DNA from 2 places in the Kineococcus aridisoli genome. Region 2 is predicted to be linked to the other one. Evidence: riboswitches for the same ligand, from Rfam matches in the RefSeq annotation. Region 2 holds a riboswitch; the other holds the start of a gene.
What was found. Region 2 has a riboswitch for cyclic di-GMP ahead of ACRYM2_RS20355 (malectin domain-containing carbohydrate-binding protein). Riboswitches for the same ligand answer to the same signal wherever they lie in the genome.
Positions count from the first base shown of each region.

Region 1: it holds a riboswitch for cyclic di-GMP, as region 2 does, so the genes downstream of both, ACRYM2_RS14620 (hypothetical protein) here and ACRYM2_RS20355 (malectin domain-containing carbohydrate-binding protein) in region 2, are expected to answer to the same signal.

Region 1 is NZ_JBJLSF010000052.1:8,935-20,747, forward strand. Features, by position in the region: gene ACRYM2_RS14575 (nucleoside deaminase) at 11-628, shown strand; gene ACRYM2_RS14580 (hypothetical protein) at 734-1,594, shown strand; gene ACRYM2_RS14585 (PP2C family protein-serine/threonine phosphatase) at 1,689-2,900, shown strand; gene ACRYM2_RS14590 (SpoIIE family protein phosphatase) at 3,037-4,815, shown strand; gene ACRYM2_RS14595 (magnesium and cobalt transport protein CorA) at 4,917-6,116, shown strand; gene ACRYM2_RS14600 (hypothetical protein) at 6,164-6,478, shown strand; gene ACRYM2_RS14605 (hypothetical protein) at 6,485-6,811, opposite strand; gene ACRYM2_RS14610 (pyridoxamine 5'-phosphate oxidase family protein) at 6,896-7,438, shown strand; gene ACRYM2_RS14615 (class I SAM-dependent methyltransferase) at 7,453-8,256, shown strand; gene ACRYM2_RS14620 (hypothetical protein) at 8,295-8,957, opposite strand; cyclic di-GMP riboswitch class I at 8,969-9,048, opposite strand; gene ACRYM2_RS14625 (carbonic anhydrase) at 9,458-10,084, shown strand; gene ACRYM2_RS14630 (asparaginase) at 10,161-11,150, shown strand; gene ACRYM2_RS14635 (copper homeostasis protein CutC) at 11,206-11,813, shown strand, end outside.
Region 2 is NZ_JBJLSF010000103.1:5,189-17,001, forward strand. Features, by position in the region: gene ACRYM2_RS20320 (glycosyltransferase) at 1-974, opposite strand, end outside; gene ACRYM2_RS20325 (O-antigen ligase family protein) at 971-2,398, opposite strand; gene ACRYM2_RS20330 (putative glycoside hydrolase) at 2,552-3,781, shown strand; gene ACRYM2_RS20335 (nucleotide-binding protein) at 3,873-5,213, shown strand; gene ACRYM2_RS20340 (glycosyltransferase family 4 protein) at 5,210-6,334, opposite strand; gene ACRYM2_RS20345 (oligosaccharide flippase family protein) at 6,414-7,889, opposite strand; gene ACRYM2_RS20350 (glycosyltransferase family 2 protein) at 7,882-8,886, opposite strand; cyclic di-GMP riboswitch class I at 9,090-9,164, shown strand; gene ACRYM2_RS20355 (malectin domain-containing carbohydrate-binding protein) at 9,213-11,765, shown strand.

The sequences.
Region 1 (11,813 bases), on a different contig from region 2:
GGGTGCGCGGGTGGACACCAGCGCGCTGACCCGTTCCTTCACCCTCGCCCTGCCGGACTGGATCGAGCACGAGCTGGCCGACGTGCCGCAGGTGCTGCCCGACCACCAGGAGCGGATGGCCCTGGTGCACCGCCTGGCCGCCCGCACCTTCCGCGAGGGCGGCGGCGGACCCTTCGCCGCCCTCGTCGCCGACTCCACCACCGGCGAGGTGCTCTCCGTCGGCGTCAACGTCGTGCTGGCCAGCGGCATCTCCGCCGGTCACGCGGAGGTCACCGCCCTCTCCCTGGCCCAGGCGCGCACCGGCTCCTGGGACCTGGGCGCCGGCGGGGCCCGGCGCGAGCTCGTCGTCAACTGGCGCCCGTGCGCGCAGTGCTACGGCGCGACGCTGTGGTCGGGGGTGCGCACCCTCGTCGTCGCCGGCTCCGGCCCGGAGCTGGAGGAGATCACCGGCTTCGACGAGGGCCCGGTGCGCGAGGACTGGGCCGAGCAGTTCGAGGCCCGCGGCATCGCCGTGGTCACCGACGTGCTGCGCGAGCAGGCGCTGGAGGTCTACCGCGACTACGCCGCCCACGTGGCCGCCACCGGCGCCGTCGTCTACAACGCCCGCGGCGACGCCCCCACCTCCTGACCCCCTCCTGTGGACGAGCGGTGATCTTCCACGGTGTCACGTGGAAGACCACCGCGCTGTCCGCAGGGGCGCTCAGGGGCGGGGCCGCGCGGCCGATGGACGGGGGTGCTCGTCCCCGACCTGGCCGACCTGCGGCCCGGCGACTTCGTGAAGCTGCGGGGCACCGGCAGCAGCGCGCACTCCGGCGGCCGGGCCGTCGTCGTGGCCGTGCACCGCAGCGCCGGCCCGCCGTGGCGCGTGGTCGCCCTCGACGTCCGCTACTCCGCGCGCGGGCACGCCCTGCGCGTCGACGTCGACGGCGCCGGCGAGCTCGTGCGCTGGGACGCCCCCTGGCCCCCCGCGCAGCCCGCCCCCGCCGAGCGCCCGCCGGTGAGCGCGGGCGTCGCGCACGTCGCCCCGCCGGTCACCCGCCGGCAGAAGGTCCTCGCGGCGGCCGCCCTGGTGCTCGTGCCGCTGGCGCTGACCGGGCTGTGGACCGCCACCCGCCCGGAGGTCGAGCCCAACCCCCTGCTCGTGCAGCGCCACCTGGTCGAGGGCGTGCGCGGCACCGGCACCGCCTCCCCCGGGCTGCCGGGCCTGCCCGCACCGTCGGCGACGACCCGCGCCCCCGCGACCGCCGAGGTCGTCGCCTACGCCGCGGGCCCGGTCCCCGTGGTCGCCGACGCCGCCACCGGCCGGCGCGAGGTGGCGCTGGCCGGTGTCGAGGTGGCGGCCGGCTGCCGCGACGCGTACGTCTCGGCGCTGCTGGAGCTGCTGCCGGTCGGCCAGCGCGTCCGGGTCGACGCCCCGCAGGCCGGCGGCCCGGGCTGGTTCACCACCGACGACGGCATCGACGTCAACGCCGAGCTCGTGCGCACCGGCGTGGCGGTGCCCACCGGGGCGGGCGGGGGGCTCGCGGCGGGCGACGCCGCGCACCGGGCCGAGCTGCTGGAGGTCGCCGCGGACGCCCCGCGCGAGTGCGCCTGAGCCCGCCCCACCCCCGTCGGGCCCGTCCCCCGGGCCGTCCCCCGGACGGAGCACCGGCGCGACCCGCCGGCCGGTCGCGGGGGAGGATGGCCGGATGGAGCACGTCCCCGTCCGCCGCGCAGCCGGCGGCGACCTGACCCTGGTCCGCGGCGGCGAGGACCTCGACGAGGTGCTGCTGCGCGCGCTGCGCGCGGTGCAGCAGTCCGTGTGCGTGGCGGACCTGTCGCTGCCGGACGCCCCGGTGGTGTGGGTGAACGACGCCTTCACCCTCACCACGGGCTACCTGCCCTCCGAGGTCGTGGGCCGCAACTGCCGCTTCCTGCAGGAGGGGGTGGAGGAGTTCGGGCTGGACGCCAGCGGCCCCGCCGCGGCGGTCCGGCGGCTGCTGGCCGAGCGGCGCGCGGGGACGGTCGTGATCCCCAACCGCCGCCGCGACGGCAGCCCCTTCCTCAACGAGCTGTCGCTGTCACCGCTGACCGGCCCCTCGGGCGAGGTCCGCCACTACGTCGCCGTCCAGCGCGACGTCACCAGCCGGGTGGAGGCGCAGACCGCCCGCGACGTCGCCCACGCGGAGGCCGCGACGCTCAGCGACCAGCTCCAGCGCCAGCTGGTCCCCCACCGGCTGCCCGTGGTGCCGGGGCTGCAGGTCGCCGTCCGCTACCAGCCGGCCACCCGCGCCGACGGCAGCCGCGGCGAGGTCAGCGGCGACTTCTACGACCTGCGGACGCTGCCGGGCGGCGCGGCGGTCGCCGTCATCGGCGACGTCTCCGGCCGCGGCCCGCGGGCCGCGGCGACGACGGCCGCGCTGCGGTGGGCGATCCGCGGGGTGGCGGGGGCCACGAGCAGCCCCGCGGCGCTGCTGCGGCTGGTGGCCGACGCCGTGCACGACGCCCTGGACGACCGCTTCGCCACGGTCGCCGCCGTGGAGCTGACCCCGGGCGGGGACACGGCGACGCTGGCGCTGGCGGGGCACCCGCAGCTGGTGCTGCTGCCGCCCGGCGGCCCGGCGCGGCTGGTGGGCTCGCCGGGGATGCTGCTGGGCCCGTTCGCGGACGTGGTCGTGCAGGACGTGCAGGTGCCGTTCCCGCCCGGCAGCGCGCTGGTGCTCTACACCGACGGGGTCACCGAGGCCGTCGGGCGGGGGCGCCGGCTGCTGGGCGAGGAGGGGCTGCTGGCGGCGCTGGAGCCGCTGGCCACCCGCGAGGCCGACGCGGTCGCCGACGCGGTGCTGACCGCCGTCGCCCGCCACGTCGGCGACGGGCCGACCGACGACCTGACGCTCATGGTGCTGCACCGCACCGCCTGACCCGTCCCGCCCGCACCGTCCCGCCCGACCCGTCCGTCCGACCCGCGCGGCCCGCCGGTGTGGTCCACACTCGGAGGCGGCGACGCCGCTCCGGCGCCGGCACTCGCACGGTGAGGACGGCGAGGGGGTCCCCGAGGTGGATGGCGACGAGGGGCAGGGCCCGCTGCCGGCGGACGCGCGGCGGCTGGCGGACCTGGCGCTGCTGGCGCTGGACCTCAGCGCGGCGACGACGGTGCACGAGGTGCACGAGGCGCTGGTCGCCCGCGGCCTGCCCCTGCTGGGCGCGGACGGCTGCGGGGTGGTCACCCGCGCCGACGACGGCGGCTGGCGGCTGGCGCTGTCGACGAGCTTCGGGCCGGACCTGCGCGCCCGCTACGAGCACGAACCGCACGACAGCCCGCTGCCGGCGTGCCGGGCCGCGCGCGAGGGGGTGCGGGTCCTGGTGCCGGACCGCGCGGCCGCGGAGCGGGTGCACCCGCGCATGGCGGAGGTCGTGGACCTGACCGGCCGCGAGCGGTGGGCGCTGCTGCCGCTGCTCGCGGGCTCGCAGGTCGTCGGCAGCCTCGCGGTGTGCTGGGAGCGGCCCGGGGAGTTCACCGAGCAGGAGGTGGCGCTGCTGGAGGCGTTCGCGGCGCACTGCGCACCCACCCTGGACCGGGTGCTGGAGGCGCGCGCCGCCCGCCGCGCGGCGGCGGCGGTGGCGCGGGTGGCGCGGGAGCTGCAGCGCAGCGTGCTGGGGCACCTGCCCTCGCCGGAGGGGGTGCGCCTGGCGGTGCGCTGCACCCCGGCGGCCGAGGGGGCGGGCATCGGCGGGGACTGGTACGACGCCTTCACCGACCGCGCGGGCGACCTCGTCGTGGCGGTCGGCGACGTCACCGGCCACGACGAGGTCGCGGCCGCGTCGATGAACCAGGTGCGCACGCTGCTGCGGGGCGTCAGCTGGGACAGCGGGGACGGCCCGGCCCGGCTGCTGGACCGCCTCGACGCCGTGGTCTGCGCGCTGGAGCCGGGCACGCTGGCGACCGCGGTGCTGGTGCTGGTGGGCACGGGCGCGGCGGGAGGTGCGGGCGGGGACCCGGGCGGGGGCTCGGGAGGGGGCTCGGGAGGGCTGCGGGTGCGCTGGGCGAGCGCCGGGCACGTCGCACCGCTGCTGCGCCACCCCGACGGCCGCGTCGAGCTGCTGCCGGACGGGGACCTGCTGCTCGGCGTGGACCCCGCGGCGGTGCGCGGCGAGCACGTGCTGGACCTGCCGGCGGGCGCCGCGCTGCTGCTCTACACCGACGGGGTCGTGGAGGACCGCGCGAGCGGCACCGGCGGCGGCACCGAGCGCCTGGCCGGCGTGCTGGCCACCGGGGACCCGAGCGAGCCGGACGCGCTGTGCGGGGAGCTGCTGTCGGTCGGGGCGGGCGGCGGCGAGGACGACCGCACGGCGCTGCTGCTCGTCGCGGCCGCGGGCGCCGGGCAGGTCCCCGCGGGAGGTGCGGCCCCCGCGGCGGGGGAGGCGGCGCCCGCGGCCGACGAGGGCCCCTCGACCACGCGCGTGATCGTGCTGCCGCCGGACCCGCGCTCGGCGCGCGAGGCGCGCACCGTCGTGCGGGAGGTGTGCGCGCGCTGCGGCTGGGGCGAGGACGACGCCTCGACGGCGGAGCTGCTGACGAGCGAGCTGGTGACCAACGCCGTCGTCCACGGCCGCAGCGACGCGCGGGTGACGGTGACCAGCTCGGGGGACCGGCTGCTCGTGCAGGTGCACGACGGCAACGACCGCCCGCCGCAGGTGCTCACCGAGCACGACGACGCCCTCAACGGGCGGGGCATGCGCCTGGTGGACGGCGGGGCGAGCGCGTGGGGCGTGCGGCAGGACGCGGACGGTGGGCGCTCGGGGAAGGTGGTCTGGTTCAGCCTCGAGCGCGCGTGAGGCGGTGCCGGCGGGCTGGCGACCTACGATCGACGTCGGTCCCGGCGCTGCCCGGCCCCGTCCAGCCCGCCCGCCCAGCCCGCCCGCCCAGGAGGCCCGCCGTGCCGTCCCGCCCGTCCCCGCGCTCCGCACCGCGGCGGTCCCGGCGCGCCGACGGGCCGGGAGCGGCGGAGCGCGGCCGGCCGGAGGGCGTGGCCACCGTCGGCGCCCGGGGTGCCCTGGCGGAGCTGCCCGTGGTGGCCTGCAAGCTCTACCACGCCGACGGGCGCCAGCGGCAGGTCTCCGACCTCGACGCCGCGCTGTCCACCGCCCGCTCCGACGGCGGTTTCGTCTGGATCGGCCTGCACGGGGCCAGCGCCCGCGACCTGCAGCGCCTCGCGGTCCCCTTCGGCCTGCCCGCCCTGGCGGTCGAGGACGCGATCAACGCCCACCAGCGCCCGAAGTTCGAGCAGTACCCCGACCTGACGTTCGCCGTCCTCAAACCCGTCCGCTACGTCGACCACGACGAGGTCGTCGACATCAGCGAGGTCGCGGTGTTCCTGGGGGCGCACTTCCTCATCACCGTCCGCCACGGCGAGTCCTCCGTCGTCGCCGACGTCCGCGCCGAGCTCGACGTGCCCGAGCTGGACCTCGGCGCGCTGGGGCTGCAGGAGGGGGAGGTGGACCTCGACGTGCCGCTGCCCGGCGGGCCGCCCGCACCGGCCCCGGCGTCGGTGCTGTACCGGCTGCTGGACCACGTCGTCGACGGCTACGGCGACGTCGTCGAGGCCATCGCGGTCGACGTCGAGGACATCGAGGAGCAGGTCTTCAGCGGCGGGGAGGACGAGCACGCCGAGCGCATCTACAAGCTGAAGCGGGAGGTGCTGGAGTTCAAGCGCGCCGTCGTGCCGCTGGTGAACCCGCTGCAGCGGCTCGTCGAGGGTGGTCCCGTGGGCCCGCGGGCCACCGCGGTCGCGGAGGAGAAGCGGCCCTACTACCGCGACGTGCTGGACCACCTGCTGCGCGCCGCGGACGCCATCGACGGCTACGACCGGTTGCTGACCGACGTCCTGCAGGCCCACCTGACGCAGGTCAGCGTCCGGCAGAACCGCGTCACCGCCCAGCAGAACGAGGACATGCGCAGGATCTCGGCGTGGGCCGCGATCGCGCTGGTCCCCACGGCCATCGCCGGCATCTACGGCATGAACTTCGAGCACATGCCGGAACTGGGCACCCGCTACGGCTACTTCGTCGTCCTGGCCGTCATCGTCCTGGTCTGCACGGTCCTCTACGTCGTGTTCCGCGCCAAGAAGTGGCTGTGAGCGGCTGAGGAACGGCGCGCCGGCGCCACCGGTGCGAGGATCGCCGCATGGCCGACGAGCAGCCCGACGTCTACGACCTCGACCGCATCTCGCACGCGGTGCTGGCCATGGACCCCGCCGACGTGCGGCGCCTGGTCGCCCGGGGGGAGGGCGGGCCGTGGCTGGCCGGCCCGGACCACGGCGACGGGCGAGCGCTGGCCGTCCACCCGGCCGTGGGCGGGCACGGGCTGACCGTCGAGCGCGCCGACGCGATCGAGCTGGTCAGCCGCGTGCTGGACCACCGCCTCGCGGAGGGCGCGCTCGACGAGCAGCAGCACGACCAGATGCTCACCGAGGCCGTCGTGGGGCTCAGCCTCCTCTAAGGCGCCTCAGCCGGTCGGCTCGGACACCGGCACCCCGTCGGCGCCGCCCTGCCCGCCGTCCGTGCGCAGCGTCGGGTCCGCGGGCTGGTCGGCCTCGTCGACCTCCCCACCGGCCTCGCCGCCCCCACCGGCCTCGCCGCCCCCGCCGGCCGGGTCGGGCACGACGTCGCCGGAGGGGTCGCCGCCACCGTCCTCCTCGCGGCTGCGCTCGACGGCCTCGCGCCCGGCGAGCCCGACCCGCTCGTCGATCTCGTCGACGACCGCGGGCAGGTCCGCACCGGGCGGCGACGGCACCTCGCGGGGCACGGGGGCGTCCTGGGGTTCGCTGCTCATGTCGCGTCCTCTCCGGTGGGGCGGTGCGCGTCCACGCTAACCGCGCCACCGCCGATCGGCGGCCCGAGCCGTTAGGGTCTGGACGTGGCGAAGGTGTTCGAGGCGATCGACGAGGCGCTGCGGCGCTGGATCGAGGCGCAGCCGGTGTGGTTCACCGCCACCGCCCCGCTGGCCGCCGACGGGCGCGTCAACGTCTCCCCGCGCGGCGGGGACTCCTTCTCCGTCCTGGGCCCGCACCGCGTGGGCTGGGTGGACTTCACCGGCAGCGGTGTGGAGACGATCGCCCACCTGCGCGAGAACGGGCGCATCTGCGTCATGTTCACCTCCTTCGACCAGCGCCCGCGCATCGTGCGCCTGCACGGGCAGGGCCAGGTGCACCTGCCCGGGACCGACGCCTTCCGGGAGGTCGTGGCGCTGCACCCGTCCAACCCCAGCACCCGAGCAGTGATCACCGTCGACGTCGAGCGCGTCAGCGACTCGTGCGGGTGGGGGGTGCCGGTCATGGACGTCGTCACCGACGAGCGCGACCTGATCCGGCGCAACGCCGAGAAGAAGGGCCCGGCGGGCATGGACGCCTACCGGGCGCAGAAGAACGCGAGCAGCATCGACGGCCTGCTCGGCCTGTGACGGGGGGCGCCGCGGTGGAACGGGAACCGTACGCGGGGCTGGCCACGACGTTCGACACGGTCGCGGAGCTGTACGAGCGGGTGCGCCCGCGCTACCCCGCGGCGCTGTTCGACGACCTGGCGCTCTCGGCCGGGCCGGCGCCCGGAGCCCGGGTGCTGGAGATCGGGGCGGGCACCGGGCAGGCCACACGCGGGCTGCTCGAGCGCGGCTGGAGCGTCGTGGCGCTGGAACCGGGGCGGGAACTGGCGGCGGTGGCACGCCGCGTGCTCGCCGGCCGCGGGGACGTCGAGGTGGTGGTCTCGCCCTTCGAGGCGTGGGAGCCGCGGGACCGGGAACCGTTCGACCTGGTCCTCGCGGCGACCTCGTGGCACTGGCTGGACCAGCGGACCGCGTTCTCCCGGGCCGCGGACCTGCTGCGCCCCGGGGGTTCTCTGGCGATCGTCGCCACCGAGCACGTCGCACCGCCGGACGGCGACGACTTCTTCCGGGTCGTCGAACGGGTCTACGACGAGGTCGGCATGGGCGACGGCAAGGGCGGCCCGGTGCCTCCCGAGGAGGTGCCCGCGCCCGACGTGGCGGCGATGGCCGGCAGCGGGCGCTTCGGGCAGCCGATCGTGCACCGCTACGTGACGAGCCGGGAGCACACCGCCGAGGAGTACCTGGCGCTGCTGTCCACCTACTCCGGGCACATCGCCGCGACACCGCAGCAGCGGGCGACGCTGTTCGCGGGGATCCGGGAACTCATCGCGGCCCGCCCCCGCGGAACGGTCCGCAAGCACGAGCTGAACCTGCTGCAGGTCGCCCGCCGCACGCGCTGATCCCGCGCGGCCCGGGACCGCCGCCCGCCGCGCCGCTGTCAGCCGGCCGTCGCCGTCGCGGTCGCCGTCGGGGCGGCGGTCGCGGTGGCGGTCGGAGTCGCCGTCGGAGCGGCGGTGGAAGTCGCCGTCGGAGCGGCGGTGGAAGTCGCCGTCGGAGTCGCCGTCGGCTCGTCGACCGGCGCCTCACCACCACGGCCGTTCGCGTTCAGCCGGGTGGCGGTGAGGGTGCCGTCGCCGCTGCGGGTGCACTGGACGCTGACGTGGTCGCCGGCGCGCAGGGCGGACGCCTGCACGGTGGCGCCGTCGCGGCGCAGCACCGCACCGGCGGCCAGGGCGATGTCCACCTCCTGCCCGCGCAGCGCCTTGTCGCGGCCGCCCTGGACGGTGACGGTCACCCGGCCGGTGGCGGCGTCGACGGCGCTGAGCCTCCCGGCGACGACGACAGTGCGGGCACCGCGGGGGCCGCGGGTGATGGTCGGCGCGCTGCCGGTGGGCACGGCGGTCGCGGTGGCCGTCGCGGTCGCGGTGGCCGTCGCGGTGGCCGTCGCGGTCGCCGTCGCCGTCGCCGTGGGAGCGGCCGTGGGGCGCGCGGCGGGGTGCGTCCCGCCGGAGCGGGCGGCGGCGAGGGAGCCGGCCGCGGTGGGCACGGCGAGGGCCGCCGCCAGGGCGACCGACAGGCTGAGGGTGGTGGTGCGGCGCATCGCGGTGTCCTCCTGGTAGCCGGGCCACCTCACGTGGTGAGGCCCCTGGGCTTTGCGTCCCCGTCTCGCGACGGGTTTGCCGTTGTCCCGGGAAGCATCGGCCGTCCCGGCGGGCGGCTCGACCACCCGCCCACGCGCACCACCCGACCGGCGGTGCGCGCCGGCCGGGTCCTCACCCGCACGGCGCAACCGGCCCCGCGCGGTGCGGGCGAGCGGTCGCGGGAAAAATCCCCCACACGGCGGCAGCGGGTTCAGTAGCGTTCCGGCCGCACGGTCCGGGGGGAACGTGCGCACCGCGCGGCGGGGATCCGCGCGGCACCACCGAGGGGGGAACCATGGACGACGCACGATCCGCGCTGCCCGCGCAGCGGGGCACGAGCAGGCGGGGGATGTTCCGCTGGGGGGCGTCGCTGGGGGGCGGCGCACTGCTGGCCGCTTGCGGCGCAACGGGTCCGCGGACGGACCCGGGATCGACGGGATCGCCGGCGGCACCGGGAGCGGTGCACGAGCGCCCGGAGCAGATCAGCGACCCGGAGCAGGCGCTGGAACTGCTGCGCGAGGGCAACGCCCGCTTCACCGCGCACCCCGAGCACCACACCGGCCACCCCGCCGAGCACCGCCTGCGGATCGCCGGGGGGCAGCACCCGTTCGCGATCGTGCTCTCCTGCGCGGACTCCCGCGTCCCGCCGGAACTGGTCTTCGACCAGGACCTCGGGGACCTGTTCGTCGTGCGCACCGCCGGCCAGGTCCTCGCGCCGCCGGTCCTCGGCAGCATCCAGTACGGCGTGGAGCACCTGCACGTCCCGCTGCTCGTCGTCCTCGGCCACGAGGGGTGCGGTGCGGTGAAGGCCACGCTGGAGGCGCTGGAGAGCGGTTCCGCGGCCTCCGGCACCGCGATCGACTCGCTCGTCGAGGCGATCCGCCCGGCCGCCGAGCAGGCCCTGGCCGACGCCGGTCCCGGTGCGGACGAGGAGCACCGCCTCGCCGAGGCCGTGCGCCTCAACGTGGCCGGGGAGGTCGCCCAGCTGAGCGCCGACCCGCTGCTCGCGGAGGCCGTCGAGGCGGGGCGGCTGCGCGTCGTGGGCGCCACCTACGACCTGCACGACGGCGCGGTCACCTTCTCCTGACCCGGGCGCCGGCGGCCCTGCGTAGGCTCGGCGGCGCGCCGACGGCCGCCGGCGCGCGGAGAAGTGGAGAACTCCCGTGGCTGAGCCCGCGAACACCCCCGCCCTCGCCGAGCTCGCCGTCGTCCGGCGCTCCGGCCTCGTCGAGAGCCGCCACCTCGGGGCGCTGCTCGCCCTGGACGCCGACGGGTCCGTCGCCGCCGCGCTGGGCCCCGTGGACGAGCCGGTGCTGCCGCGCTCGACGGCCAAACCGCTGCAGGCGGTCGCGTGCCTGCTGGCCGGTGCTCCGCTGGAGGGGCCGGCACTGGCGATCGCGGCGGGCAGCCACACCGGCACCGACGCCCACGTCGAGGTCGTCCGCGCCGTGCTGGCCGAGGCCGGGCTGGGCGAGGACGCGCTGCGCTGCCCCGAGGACCGGCCCCAGGACGAGGCCACCCGCGACGCGCTGGTGCGCGCCGGGGAGGGGCCCAGCCGGGTCCGGATGAACTGCTCCGGCAAGCACGCGGCGATGCTGCTGGCCTGCCGGGTCAACGGCTGGTCCACCGAGGACTACCTGGCGCCCGGGCACCCGCTGCAGCAGCGGGTGCGGGCCGTCAGCGCCGAGCTCACCGGGACGCCCGTGACCGCCGACGCCGTCGACGGTTGCGGCGCCCCGCTGTTCGGCACGACCGTGCGCGGCCTCGCGACGGCGTTCCGCGCCCTGCACCGCGCCGGTCCCGGGGAACCCGCGGGCCGGGTCGCCGCCGCGGTGCGCGCGCACCCGGAGTTCGTGGGCGGCCCCGGCCACCCGAACACCGAGCTGGTGCGGCGCGTGCCGGGTGCGCTGGCCAAGGGCGGCGCGGAGGGCGTCCTCGGCGTCGCCGGTCCCGGTGGGCAGGCGGTGGCGCTCAAGGTCGCCGACGGCAACCCCCGCGCCACCACCCTGGTGGCGCTGGAGGTCCTCGCCGGTTTCGGCGTGGACGTCTCGGGCGCGCAGGAGCTGCGCGTGGTGCCGGTGCTCGGCGGCGGCGTGCGCGTCGGCGAGATCGCGCCCGGCACCGCCCTGACGGCGTGGGCGGCCACCCGGTGACTCCCCCGGCGACTGTTCCGGTGACTGTTCCGGTGACTCCCCTGGCGATCGCGCGGTGACCGCGGTCGAGGTCTGCCTCGACGACGTCGAGGGCGCGCTGGTCGCGCAGGAGTGCGGCGCCGCCCGCGTCGAGGTCTGCGCCGCGCTGTCCGAGGGCGGCCTGACCCCCAGCAGCGGGTTCCTGTCCGCGGTGCTGGCCCGGGTGTCCCGGCTGGAGGTCAGCGTCCTGGTGCGCCCGCGGGCCGGGGACTTCACGTGCTCGCCCGCCGAGGTCGACGTCCAGCTCGCCGACATCGCCGCGGTGCGCGCGCTGCCCGCCCCGCCCGGGGTGCGCCTGGGGGTGGTCGTGGGCCCGCTGCGCGCGGACGGCGGCGTGGACACCGCCCTGCTGGCGCGCTTCGTCGACGCCGCCGGGGACCTGCCGGTGACGTTCCACCGGGCCTTCGACACCCTGCCGGACCTGCCCGGCGCGCTGGAGCTGCTCGTCGACGCCGGGGTCACCCGGGTGCTCACCTCCGGCGGCGCCCGCACCGCCGTGCAGGGCGCGGAGGTCCTGGCGGACCTCGTCGCGCGCGCCGGCGGGCGCATCGAGGTCATGGCCGGCGGCGGGGTGCGCCCCGCGAACGCGGCCGCCCTCGTGGCCCGCACCGGCGTGGACGCCGT
Region 2 (11,813 bases):
CTCGACAGCGCCTGCGCCGTGCCCGGCTCGTCGAGGACGCGCCGCAGCGCACCGGCCACCGCGGCCGGTTCGCCCGGCGGCACGAGCAGGGCCGTGTCCTCCAGCACGACGTCCACGACGCCGTCCACCGAGGTCGCCACGGCGGGCACCCCCAGCGACAGGGCCTCCAGCAGCGACAGCGGCAGCCCCTCCCACGAGGAGGTGGACACCAGGCAGCTGGCCGTCGCCAGCAGGGCCGCGACGTCGTCGACCGCGCCGATGAAGCGCACCCGGCCGCCGGCCGCGTCCGCCTGCCGCCGCAGCGGCTCCAGCAGCGGCCCCTGGCCTGCGACGACGACGTCGACGTCCTCGTCGAGGGAGCGGGCCGCCTCCACCAGGGTGCCCCACGCCTTCTGCTCCACCAGGCGCCCCAGCCCGACGACCACCCGGCCGCGCAGGCAGTGGACCTCGCGGACGGCCGCGACCCGCTGGGCGGACGCCTCCTGCAGCGCGGCCCCGTTGACCACGACCGTGCGCCGCGCCGGCGGCAGGCCGGCCGCGCCCAGCGCCCGGTCGACGGCCGGTGCGCAGGAGACCACGAGCGCGCGGGTCAGCCGCAGCAGCCGCGCGGCGGAGGGGTAGTCCTCGTGCGCCAGGCCGTGCACGGTGGTCACCAGCGGCGCCGGCGAGCGGGCCGCGGCCAGCGCCAGCTGCGCGGCCACGGTGACCCCGACGTTGTGGCTGTGCACCACGTCGGGGCGCAGCTCGCGCACGAGGGCGTGCAGCGCGGCCGCCGTCCGCAGCAGCCCCGTGCGCGAGCGGGCGATCAGCGGCACGGCGTGGTGCGGCACGCAGCCCAGGCGCGGCACCCAGGCGCCGCCGGCGGAGGCGACGGCGACCTCGTGACCGTGCTCGCGGGCGTCGGCGGCCAGCTGCACGACCATGCGCTCGGCGCCGCCGGGCTCGAGGGAGGCGATGACCTGCAGGACCCTCACCGCGGGCCCCCGCCGACCGCGACCACCGGGGCGGCTCGCCGCGGCACCGCCCGCGCCGGCGCGGCGCCGCCGGGCGGGTGCTCCCGGACGGCCAGCGTGGCGCCGAGGGCGGGCAGGACCCAGAACGGTGCGTAGTACTGCTCGCTGAGGAAGACCGCGCCCACCCCGGCCACGACGAAGCCGGCCGCCAGGCCCGACAGCAGCGCCTGCGTGCGGGGGTCGCCGGAGCGCCGCGTGAGGGCCAGCCAGCCGAGCAGCAGGTACAGCAGGAACATCGCCAGCCCCGGCGCGCCGAGCTCGGCGAGCACGTGCAGGTAGGCGTTGTGCGGCGGCGGCGGCGGGCCGCTGAGGTCGTAGGGCAGGGCGAACTCCCAGTAGCGGCTCTCGAAGTTGCCGGGGCCGACGCCGAGGACCGGCGAGGAGGCGAACTGCTCCACGGCCAGCGCCCACGTCGTGTACCGGGTGTCGATGTTGGAGGAGGCGACGTGCTGCTTGCGGTCCAGGGCCTCGGTGACCGTCTCGGGGCTGGTCAGGAAGGCCGCGAGCCCCACGAGGACCATGAGCGCGAGGGCCAGCAGCGCCCAGCGCAGCGCCAGCCGCCGGGTGAGGACGGCGAAGGCGCCGGCGGCCGCGAGGGCCACCAGCCCGCCGCGCGAGAACGTCGCCAGGATGCACGCGAAGACCACCGCCAGGGCGAGCACCCGCAGCACCGCCCCCAGGCGCCCGCCGTTCCAGCGGATCCGGTAGACGATCACCGGCACCACCATCGCCAGCAGGAAGGCGAAGTCGTTGGGGTCCTCCACCGGCCCCTTGGCGCGCTCGGCCCCGGCCAGCAGGAACTCGTACAGGCCCAGCGCCGCGGACAGCGCCGCCGCGGCCGTCATGACGTCCACCATCAGGTCCACGGTGCGCCGGTCGCCCGCCACGGCCTGCAGGACGAGGAAGCACAGCACGAAGAGCATCAGGTAGCGCAGCGCGACCTGGCGGCCCACCTCCTGGTCGTGCGCGAAGGCCATGCTCAGCGGCAGCCACACCGCCAGCGCGGCGACCGCCACGGTCAGCGGCGGCAGCACGACCGGCCGCCGGCGCACGAGCACGTGGTAGCCGAAGCTGGCGCACGCCAGCGCGCCGACGAGCTTGGAGGGGCTCAGCAGGCTCGTCGAGGTCGCCAGGTAGCCGTCGAAGAAGAAGGAGGCGGCCAGCACCGCGACCGCGACCTGCAGGCGGACCACCAGCCACCAGGCCACCGGCAGCCCCACGAGCAGGACGACACCGGCGGCCGGGGCCAGCGCGCACGCGGCGGCGAGCGCGACGCCCAGCAGCCCCGCGGCCGCGACGAGGGAGACGAGCGGCAGCGCGGTGCGCCGGTGGCGGACCGGTCGACCCTCCGGGCGGCGGACCGCGTTCTCCACCGACGTGGACATGGAGCTCCTGGTGACGCGACGCGGGACGGGCGGCCGGGCCCAGCGAGTCTACAATCGGCGCGGCGAGGTCGGCGCCGTCCGCGCCGCACGACCCCCACCACCCCCGGACGGCACCGGCCCGGGGCGCACGAGGCCACCGACTCGCGAGGGACGATGACCGCCAGCTCCCCACCGGCACGCCGCGGGTTCCTCACCGGCGCCGCGCTGGGCGCGTGGCTCGCGCTGGGCGCGGCCTGCACGGGCGACCGGCGCGAGGCACCCCCCTCCCCCGCCCCGCCCCGCTTCGAGGGCCTCGTCCCGTCGTGGGCGGTGGACCTGAACTCCCACCCGGAGGACGACGGGGCGCTCGCCCCGGAGCTGCGCCGCCTGGTCGTGCTCAACGCCTGGGAGCTGCCCCGGCTGCGCGCCGTCAAGCGCGCCAGCCCGGCCACCTCCGTCCTCGTCTACAAGGACATGTCCTCGGTGCGCAGCTACCCGGGGGCGCTCGACGACGGCCGCGACGCGGCGCTGCTGCCCACGGGGGTCGGCTTCGCCGAGGCGGAGGCCATCGACCCCGGGTGGTTCCTGCTCGACGCCGCCGGCGCCCGGCTGGAGTGGGACGACCACCCGGGGCACTGGCACGTGGACGTCGGCGACGAGGACTACCAGAGCACCTGGCTGCGCAACGTCTCCCGCGAGGTCGCGGCCGGCGGCTGGGACGGGGTCATGATCGACAACGCCCTCAGCCGCGCCGACCTCTACACCCCCGGCAGGCCCCCCGCCCGCTACCCCGACGACCAGGCCCTGCGAGCGGCGACCCGCTCCTTCCTGGCGCGCGTGGGCCCGGCGCTGCGCGACGGCGAGGGGGTCGTCGTGCACGCCAACATCGGCGACAGCCGGCTGGCGCCGGGGCTGTGGCTGGACTGGGGCGGCCTGCTCAGCGGGCCGGTGGAGGAGAACTTCGTGACCTTCGCCGCCGGCGACGGCTACGGGCGGCTGCTGGACGACGTCGACTCCGGCTGGCGGCGCCAGGTGGACCAGCTGCACGAGGCCGAGGCCGCCGGGCTGGTGCCGCTGGTGAACGCGAAGGGAGACCCGGGGGACACCGCGCAGCTGCAGTTCGCGCTGGCGAGTTTCCTGCTGGCCACCGACGGGACGGGCCTCTTCTCCTACACTCCGGGGACGTGGTTGCCCGACCACGACCTCGGACGTCCGGAAGGCGCGTACTCACGGATGGCGAACGGCGTCTACAGCCGCGTCTTCGAGCACGGCCGCGTGCTGGTCAACCCCGGCGCCGCGGCAGCGGCGGTCGACCTGCAGCGGCCCCACGTGGACCTGTCGGGTGCCCGGGTCACCGCGGTGGACCTGCCGTCCGGCACCGGCGCCGTGCTGCGCCCGGCATGAGGCCCCCTCCCCGACCGAGAGGCACCAGCATGCGTCCCCCGCAGTCGCACCCGCCCGTGGCCCGCCCGCGGGCGCACCAGGGGGTGGCCCCGTGAACGTCGCGCTGCTCGCGGCCGCCGTCTGGCGGCGCAAGGCGGTGGCCGTGCTGCTGCTGCTGCTCGTCGCGATCGCCGGGTCGGTCTTCCTGGTCACCCGCGACGACCTCTACGAGTCCGACGTCAGCGTGGCCCTGCTGCCGCGCACCGACGCCACCGGCAGCACCGCGGCGTCCCTGCCCTACTACGCGCAGGCCGTCGAGAGCCTGCTGCCGACGTACACGCAGGTCATCGAGAGCGGCGTCGTGCTCGAGCCCGTCGCCGCCGACCTGGGGCAGCCCTGGACGCCCGACGCGGTCGAGGAGGCGATCGTCGTGCGCACCGTGCCGCAGTCGGCGATCGTCGTGATCGCCGCCCAGGACCCGGACCCGGCGCTCGCCGCCCGGGTGGCGCAGACCACCGCCGCGCGCTTCGTCGAGGACGTCGCCTCCGACGAGGTGCTGGAGGCCCGCACCCTCGACACCGCGCAGGTGCCGCTGGAGCCGGTCGCGCCCAACCGGCCGCTGGCCGCGGCCGCGATCCTGCTCGTCGCCCTCGCCGTCGGCGTCGCCGGGGCCCTCGCCGTGGACCGGCTCTTCGGGCGGGTGGACACCCGCCGGCAGGCGGAGCTGGCCACCGGCCGCCCGGTGCTGGGCGTGCTCGCCCGCCAGCCCGCGCTGCGCGGCCAGGCACCCCGGGTCGTGGTCGGCGACCCCGCCCACGAGCAGTTCGACGAGCAGCTGCGCACCCTGCTGGCCGACCTGCTCCTGGCGCTGCGCCAGCGCCCGCAGCACCTCGTGGTGGTCACCGGGGCCGCCCGCGGCCACGGCACGTCCACGGTGGTGGCCAACCTGGCGGTGCTGCTGGCCCGCGACGGGCACGAGACGCTCGTGGTGGACGCGGACCGGCGCAGCCCGGCGCAGCTGGACGCGTTGGGGGTGCCCCCGAGCGCACGCGTCGGCTCCGCGTCCTCGCGCCGGGACGGGGTGCACCAGACGGTGCACCCGCACCTGGCGGTGACCTCCACCGGCGGTGAGGGCCTGCCGAGCGCGCCGCGCCGGGTGGCGGGGCTGCTGGAGCTGGCCGACGTCGTCCTCGTCGACGCGCCCGCCGTCGACGAGACGGCCGACGTGCGCATGCTGGCGGCGGCCGCCCCGGCGGTCCTGCTCGTGGTCAAGGCGGGCTCGATGAGCGTCCGGCAGCTGCGCGAGGTGGTCGAGGACCTCACCGCCCGCGACGTCGACGTCGTCGGGACGGTCCTCACGGGGGTGCGCGGTGCCGGCGCGGCGGCGGCCCGCCCTGCGCCCGTCGCCGGGCGGGCCGCCGAGGTCCGCGCGGACGACCTGGCCCGCCCCTAGCCCGGGCCGCCGAAGCCCGCCAGCACCGCGCGGGCGTGGTCGGTCCACGTCCAGGACGCCGCCGTGCGGCGCGCCGCGGCGGAGTGGTGCGCGGGGTCCGCGGCGATCCGCCGCAGCGCGTCCTCGACGGCGCCCGGGTCGTCGGGGTCGACGACGAAACCGCCCCCGTCGCGCAGCCAGCCCCCCAGCCCGCTCTCCGGCGAGACGACGAGCGGGGTGCCGGCCGCCAGCGCCTCCTGGCCCACCCGGGCCATCCCCTCCTCCCGGCTGAGCAGCACCAGCGCCGAGGCCGAGGCGATCTCCTCGCCCAGGCGGTCGGTGTAGCCGGCCAGGCGCCACCAGTGCGGCAGCGCGGAGACCGGGAAGTCGCGCACGGGGTGGCCGAAGAGCACGCACTCCTCGGCCACGCCCGGCACGGGGCGCGGCAGCGCGGCGGCCAGCCGGTCCACCCCCTTGCGGTAGCCGATCTCCCCGGCGAAGACGACCCGCCCGTGCGCGCGGGGACGCCCGGCGGACGGGAGGTCCGGCGGGTCCGGGAACCCGTAGGGCGCCACGGCCAGGCGGGCCCCGTCCTGCGCCCACAGCGGGTCGGCGGCGATCTCGTCGGTGGGGACGGTGACGGCGGCCGCGCGGGCGTACTCGTGGCGCTCCAGGGCGACCATCGCCGGGCCCGGCACCGGCAGGCGGGCGCCGACGCGCGCACCGGCGGCCAGCAGGACCTCGCGCTGCCGGGCGACGTGGGTGGAACCGCGGCAGACGACGACCCGGTGACCGGGGGCGGTCAGCGAGGCGGCGGCGAAGGAGGACCAGGCCACGACGAGCGAGCCGGGTCGCAGCTGCGTGGCGGCCGCGGCGCCGAACGCCGCGTGCACGAGCACGTCGGGCCGGCGGAAGCCGCTCACCAGCCGCAGCGGCAGCCGCACGAGCGGGACGGTGCGCACCTGCACCCCGTCCACGGCCACCCGGGCGGCGGAGGTGACCAGGCGCACCGAGCAGCCCAGCCGCGCGAGGCCGCGCGCCAGGTCCGGGGCGTGCCAGAGCCCCCCGGCCACCACGTCGACGGGTCGCCCCGCCCACTGCTCCTCCGCCCGCTGCCGCCCCGCCCGCTGCTGCCCCGCCACGTGCACCACTCCTCGTCGACCCGTACGCCTGAACCGCAGACCTGCACCCCGCCCGCCCGCTCGCGGCGGCGCCCGGCGCTCAGCGCGAGCGCAGGGTGCCCACCACCCGGCGGACGTCGCGCAGGAGCCGGGGCCCCAGGGCGAGCAGCGCGCCGAGGTAGACGAGCGTGAAGAGGACCCCGGCCACCAGGAACGCCACCACGGACGTGTCGTCGTCCCAGGTGCCGCCGAGCCGGCGCACCGCCAGCAGCGCGCCGGCGGCCACGAGGGCGGCCAGCAGCGGGCGGGCCAGGTCCAGCAGCAGCCGGGGCAGCGACGCGCCCCCCAGGTCCGCGGCCAGCTTGGCGTGGGCCAGGAACAGCACCGCCGCCACGAGCACCTGCACGGCGGCGACCTCGGTGATCCCGCGGCGGCCGACCGTCAGCAGCAGCAGGACGAGCAGCACCACCCAGGCGCCGCGCAGCACCGCGACCGCTCCGGGGCGCCCGAGCGCCTGCACGACGGGGGTGGCCATGAAGGCGGCCGAGCGGAAGCAGACGTACACGCCCAGCAGCTGCGCGGCCGTGGTGGCGGCGCGCCAGTCCTCGCCGAGCAGGGCCAGGTACGGCGCCAGGGCGCTCACGCCGCCGCCGAGCAGCACGACGGCCGCCGCGCCCAGCCGGAAGCTGACCTGGAACCCGTCCTCCATGCGCCGCCGGTCGTCGGAGACCTGCACCAGCGCGGGGAACATGACGCCGACGACGACCTGGGTCACCACGACGAACGGCAGGATGGCCACCCGGAAGGCCAGGGTGTACAGGCCCAGGGCGCCGGGGCCGAGCAGCTTGCCGACGAGCAGGTAGTCGACGTTCTGCAGCGCGTTGTCGAGCCAGGTCGCCGTGAACGAGCCGCGCGCGTAGCGCCACATCTCCCGGGCGACCTCGCGGTGCCAGCGCGGCCCGAAGCGCTGCGGCAGCACCGCGAAGGCCACGAGGCAGCGCAGCACCTCGCGGACGGCGTCACCGACGACGATCGACCACACGCCCGCTCCGCGCACGGCCAGCACGACGGTCACGACGGCGCCGAGCACGCTGGGCACGCTGGCCGCGAAGCGGCGGCTGAAGGCGAGCAGCCGGGTGAGCTCCGCCTCGGCCACCTGCGCGAGCGCCGAGAAGGGCAGCACGAGCGCGTAGACGCGCAGCACGTCCCCGGCCTCGGGAGTGCCGAAGAAGCGCGCCAGCGGGTCGGCGAGCAGGAACAGCCCGGCCGCCAGGACGAGGGTGCAGGCACCGGTGACGAACAGGGTCGTCTCGGCCGCCTCGCGCACGCGGGTGCGCTGGTAGATCAGCGCGTTGAGGAAGCCGAGCTCGGAGACCGCCAGCAGCAGGAAGCTCAGCAGCGAGGCCAGCGAGGCGGTGCCGAGGGCCCGGGGGTCCAGGACCCCGGCCAGGGCCAGCAGGACCACGACGGCCACCCCGCGCTGCAGCCAGGTGGCCGCGGCCACCCAGACCGCTCCGCGGCTGGTGCGGCGCCCCATGCCGGTGGGCGCCGAGGTGGGCTCCTCCACCTCAGCCACGCGACCACAGCCGTTCGGCGCGCCGGTCGGCGAGCTCGGCCGCCGACCGCGGGGCCAGCACCAGCGCCAGCCCGCGCGCGGTCCCGCCGCGCGAGGGGGACGCCAGGGCGGGCAGGGCGCTGGTGCGGGCGGCCAGGGAGCGGCCGGCGCGGGCGTGGCGCAGTGCCCGGCCGGTGGCGACCTGCGCGCGCCACCGCCGGCGGCTGCGCGCGGCGACGGCCCGGTCGGCGGGGCCCAGCTGCGGCAGCAGCGACTGGACCAGGCGCAGCGAAGCCTCGGCGGTGCGCGACTCGCGGCTGAGGCTGCTCACCGACTGCCGGTACAGGTAGGTGGCGCTGCCGGCGGTCACGCGCACGCCGTCGCGCAGCAGGCGGATCCACAGGTCCCAGTCCTCGGCGCCGTCGTAGTCGCCCCGCCAGCCGCCGGCGGCGTCGTGGTCGGCGCGGCTGACCAGGGAGGCGGTGGTGAGGAAGTTGTGGGTCAGCACGTCGTGCCACTGCGCAGCGGGTTCGCGGACGGGGCGGTGGTGGCGGTAGGTGAGGGGGTCGATGCCCTTGCCGGGCCACCAGAAGAGCCCGTCCGGGCTGACGATGCCACCGTGCCGCTCGTGCAGGGCGACGAGCTCCTCGAGGTGGGTGGGCAGCACGACGTCGTCGGCGTCCAGGAACGTCAGCAGGCGCGCGCTGGAGCTGTCGACCCCGGCGCGCCGGGCGCGGCCGGGCCCGACGCTGGTGCGCAGGCGCACCACCCGCACGGGCAGCTGGTCCGCCCAGCTGCGGGCGAGAGCGGCGGTGCCGTCGCTGGAGCCGTCGTCGACGACGACGACCTCGGCCGGGCGCACGGTCTGCGCGGCGAAGCTCGCCAGCGCGCCGTCGAGGACGCCGACGGCGTCCTTGGCGGGGACGACCACGGCGACGTCGGCCGTGCGGCGCGCGGGTGCGCGCTCACCGCCCGCCACCGCGGTGGGCCCGTCAGGTGTCGCGTCGCCAGGTGTCACGAGGCAGTCCCGTCCGTCGCCCGACCCCCGTCGGGCCGTCCTGGGCCGTCAACATAACAAGGTCACCGCCGCACGGGTGGCCCTCCCCGCACAGGTCGTGACGCTCCGGCACCGGCTGCTCCGATCGGGTGATGTGCGGCCCGAGGCTGTAACGCCCGTTCAAGGGCCCCGCCCGCAGGGCCGAACTCATGGGGGACGGCAGCACGACGAAAAGGCAAACCCGCCGCGAGACGGGGACGCAAATCCACGGGGCTCACCGAGCCAGCCGGGTTACCGATGCGGGACAGCGCCGTCAGGTCCTGCGTGAGCGCTTCGGAGGACCTTCCATGCCCAAGACCCCCTTCACCCGACATCTGACCGTCGCCGGCCTGGTCGTCGGCCTCGGCGCAGGCCTGCTCTCCCCCGCCCCCGCGGCCAGCGCCGCGGACAGCGCGGTCAAGCGCATCAACGCCGGCGGTGGCGCCTTCACCGACGGCAACGGCAACGCCTGGAGCGCGGACACCGGTTACGCCGGCGGCGGCACCTACTCCACGCCCGCGAGCATCGCCGGCCCGCTGGGCACCCTGTACCGCTCCGAGCGCCACAACCCGGGCGCCTACCGCGTCGCCGTGGCCGACGCCAAGTACACGGTGCGCCTGCACGCCGCCGAGATCTGGTTCGACGCCCCCGGCCGCCGCGTCTTCGACGTCGTCGCCGAGGGCAGGACCGTGGCCAGCGGCGTGGACGTCTTCGCCCGCGCAGGCGGCAAGGACAAGCCGTACGTCCTGGAGGTTCCCGTCACCGTCACCGACGGCACCCTGGACCTGAGCTTCGTCAACCGCGTCGACAGCGCCAAGGTCAGCGGCATCGAGGTCCTCAAGGCCACCACCGCACCCACCACCGCACCCACCACCGCACCCACCACCGCACCCACCACCGCACCCACCACCGCACCCACCACCGCACCCACCACCGCACCCACCACCGCACCCACCACCGGTCAGCCGCGGGGCACCGTCGTCAAGCGCGTCAACTCCGGCGGTGGCGCGGTCACCGACGGCAACGGCGACGTGTGGGCCGCCGACTCCGGCTACTCCGGTGGCGGCACCTGGTCGACCTCGACCCCGATCTCCGGCCCTCTCGCGAAGGTCCACGCCAGCGAGCGCCACTCGGCGAGCGGGTACCGCTTCTCGCTGCCCAACGGCACGTACACCGTCCGCGTGCACGCCGCCGAGATCTGGCACGACGGCGCCGGCCGGCGCGTCTTCGACGTCGTCGCCGAGGGCAAGACCGTGGCCAGCGGCGTGGACGTCTTCGCCCGCGCCGGTGGCAAGAACAAGCCGTACGTCCTGGACGTGCCGGTGACGCTCACCGACGGATCGCTCGACCTCGGCTTCGTCAAGCGCGTCGACAACCCCAAGGTCAGCGGCATCGAGGTCGTCGCCGGCGCCACCACCGCGCCGAGCGGGGCACCCACCAGCGCCCCCAGCGTCCCGGGCACGCCCCGCCCCACCGGCAACCCCACGGGCATCCCGACCGTCACCCCCGGCACGCCCACCACCGCGCCCACCGCCACCAGCACCGCTGCGCCGGTCACCTTCACGCCGGGGACGATCCCGCTCTCGGCGCCCGAGATCGTCAACCCCGGTCGCGGCCTGTTCAAGTGGCTCGGCCACGAGTGGCTCAAGCAGCCCGAGGCCGCGAAGTACACGTACGACCGCTACAACTGGTCCGACATCGAGACCAGCCGCGGCGTGTACGACTTCTCGCGGATCGACGCGGAGCTGGCCGCCGCCAAGGCGCGCGGCGGCAAGTTCGGGTTCCGCATCATGTCGATGCACTTCGGTGGTCCCGCCTCCGCGGTGCCCGCCTACCTGCAGGGCGAGGCGGGCGGGTTCTGGGCGACCGACGCCGGCCGCCAGTACTGGGTGCCGAACTGGAACAACCCCGCCTACGCCGAGCGCGTCGAGGCGTTCATGAAGGCCGTGGCGGCCCGCTACGCCGACGACCCCCGCCTGGGCATGATGGACATCGGCTTCTACGGCAACTGGGGCGAGTGGCACACCTGGCCGCTCAGCTACCCGCGCGGCGGGATGACCACCGCGACGCCCGCGACGCAGAAGCGGCTCATCGACGCCCAGGTCAACGCGATGCCCGACAAGCGCTGGATCATGCTGCACGGCAACAACGACGTGCAGGCCGGCGTGGAGTACGCGATGGGCCTGCGGCTCGGCAAGGACAAGCTGGCCGTCGGCTGGCGCAACGACTCCTTCGGCGCGCTCAACATGCCCGACATGCGCGACCACGACCGCGCCTGGGCGGTCATGAAGGACCAGTGGAAGATCGCTCCGGCGGTCGGCGAGTTCGCCGGCATCCGCCCCGGTGACGGCCGGTTCTTGAACTTCGCCGTCGCGCAGACCCGCGAGTACCACATGGGCCTGCTCTCCAACGGCAACATGCCCGTCGGCCCGGAGCACTACAGCGCCGCCGAGAAGGAGGCCATGAACACCGCCGGCAAGCTGGCCGGCGGCCGCTTCCAGGTCGAATCGCTGAGCCTGCCCGGGACCCTGCGTCCCGGCAGCAGCGTGTCGCTGTCCTCGGTGTGGCGGAACGCCGGTGTCGCCCCGGCCTACGAGCCGTGGAAGGTCACCTACCAGCTGCGCTCCGCCTCCGGCGCGGTCGTCTGGGAGGGCCGTTCCAGCCTGGAGCTCACCGGCTTCCTGCCCGGCTCGCAGACGGTGAAGGACACCTTCACCCTGCCCGCCGACCTGGCCGCCGGGACCTACACCGTGGCCGTCACCGTCCTCGACCGCGACCGCTACTACCAGCCGATGCAGCTGGCGAACACCGGCCGCACCTCCGACGGGGGCTACGCCCTGGGCACCGTCCGGGTCTCCTGACCCTCCCGCACGGGCCCGCAGCACGACGACGGCCGGCACGGATCACCC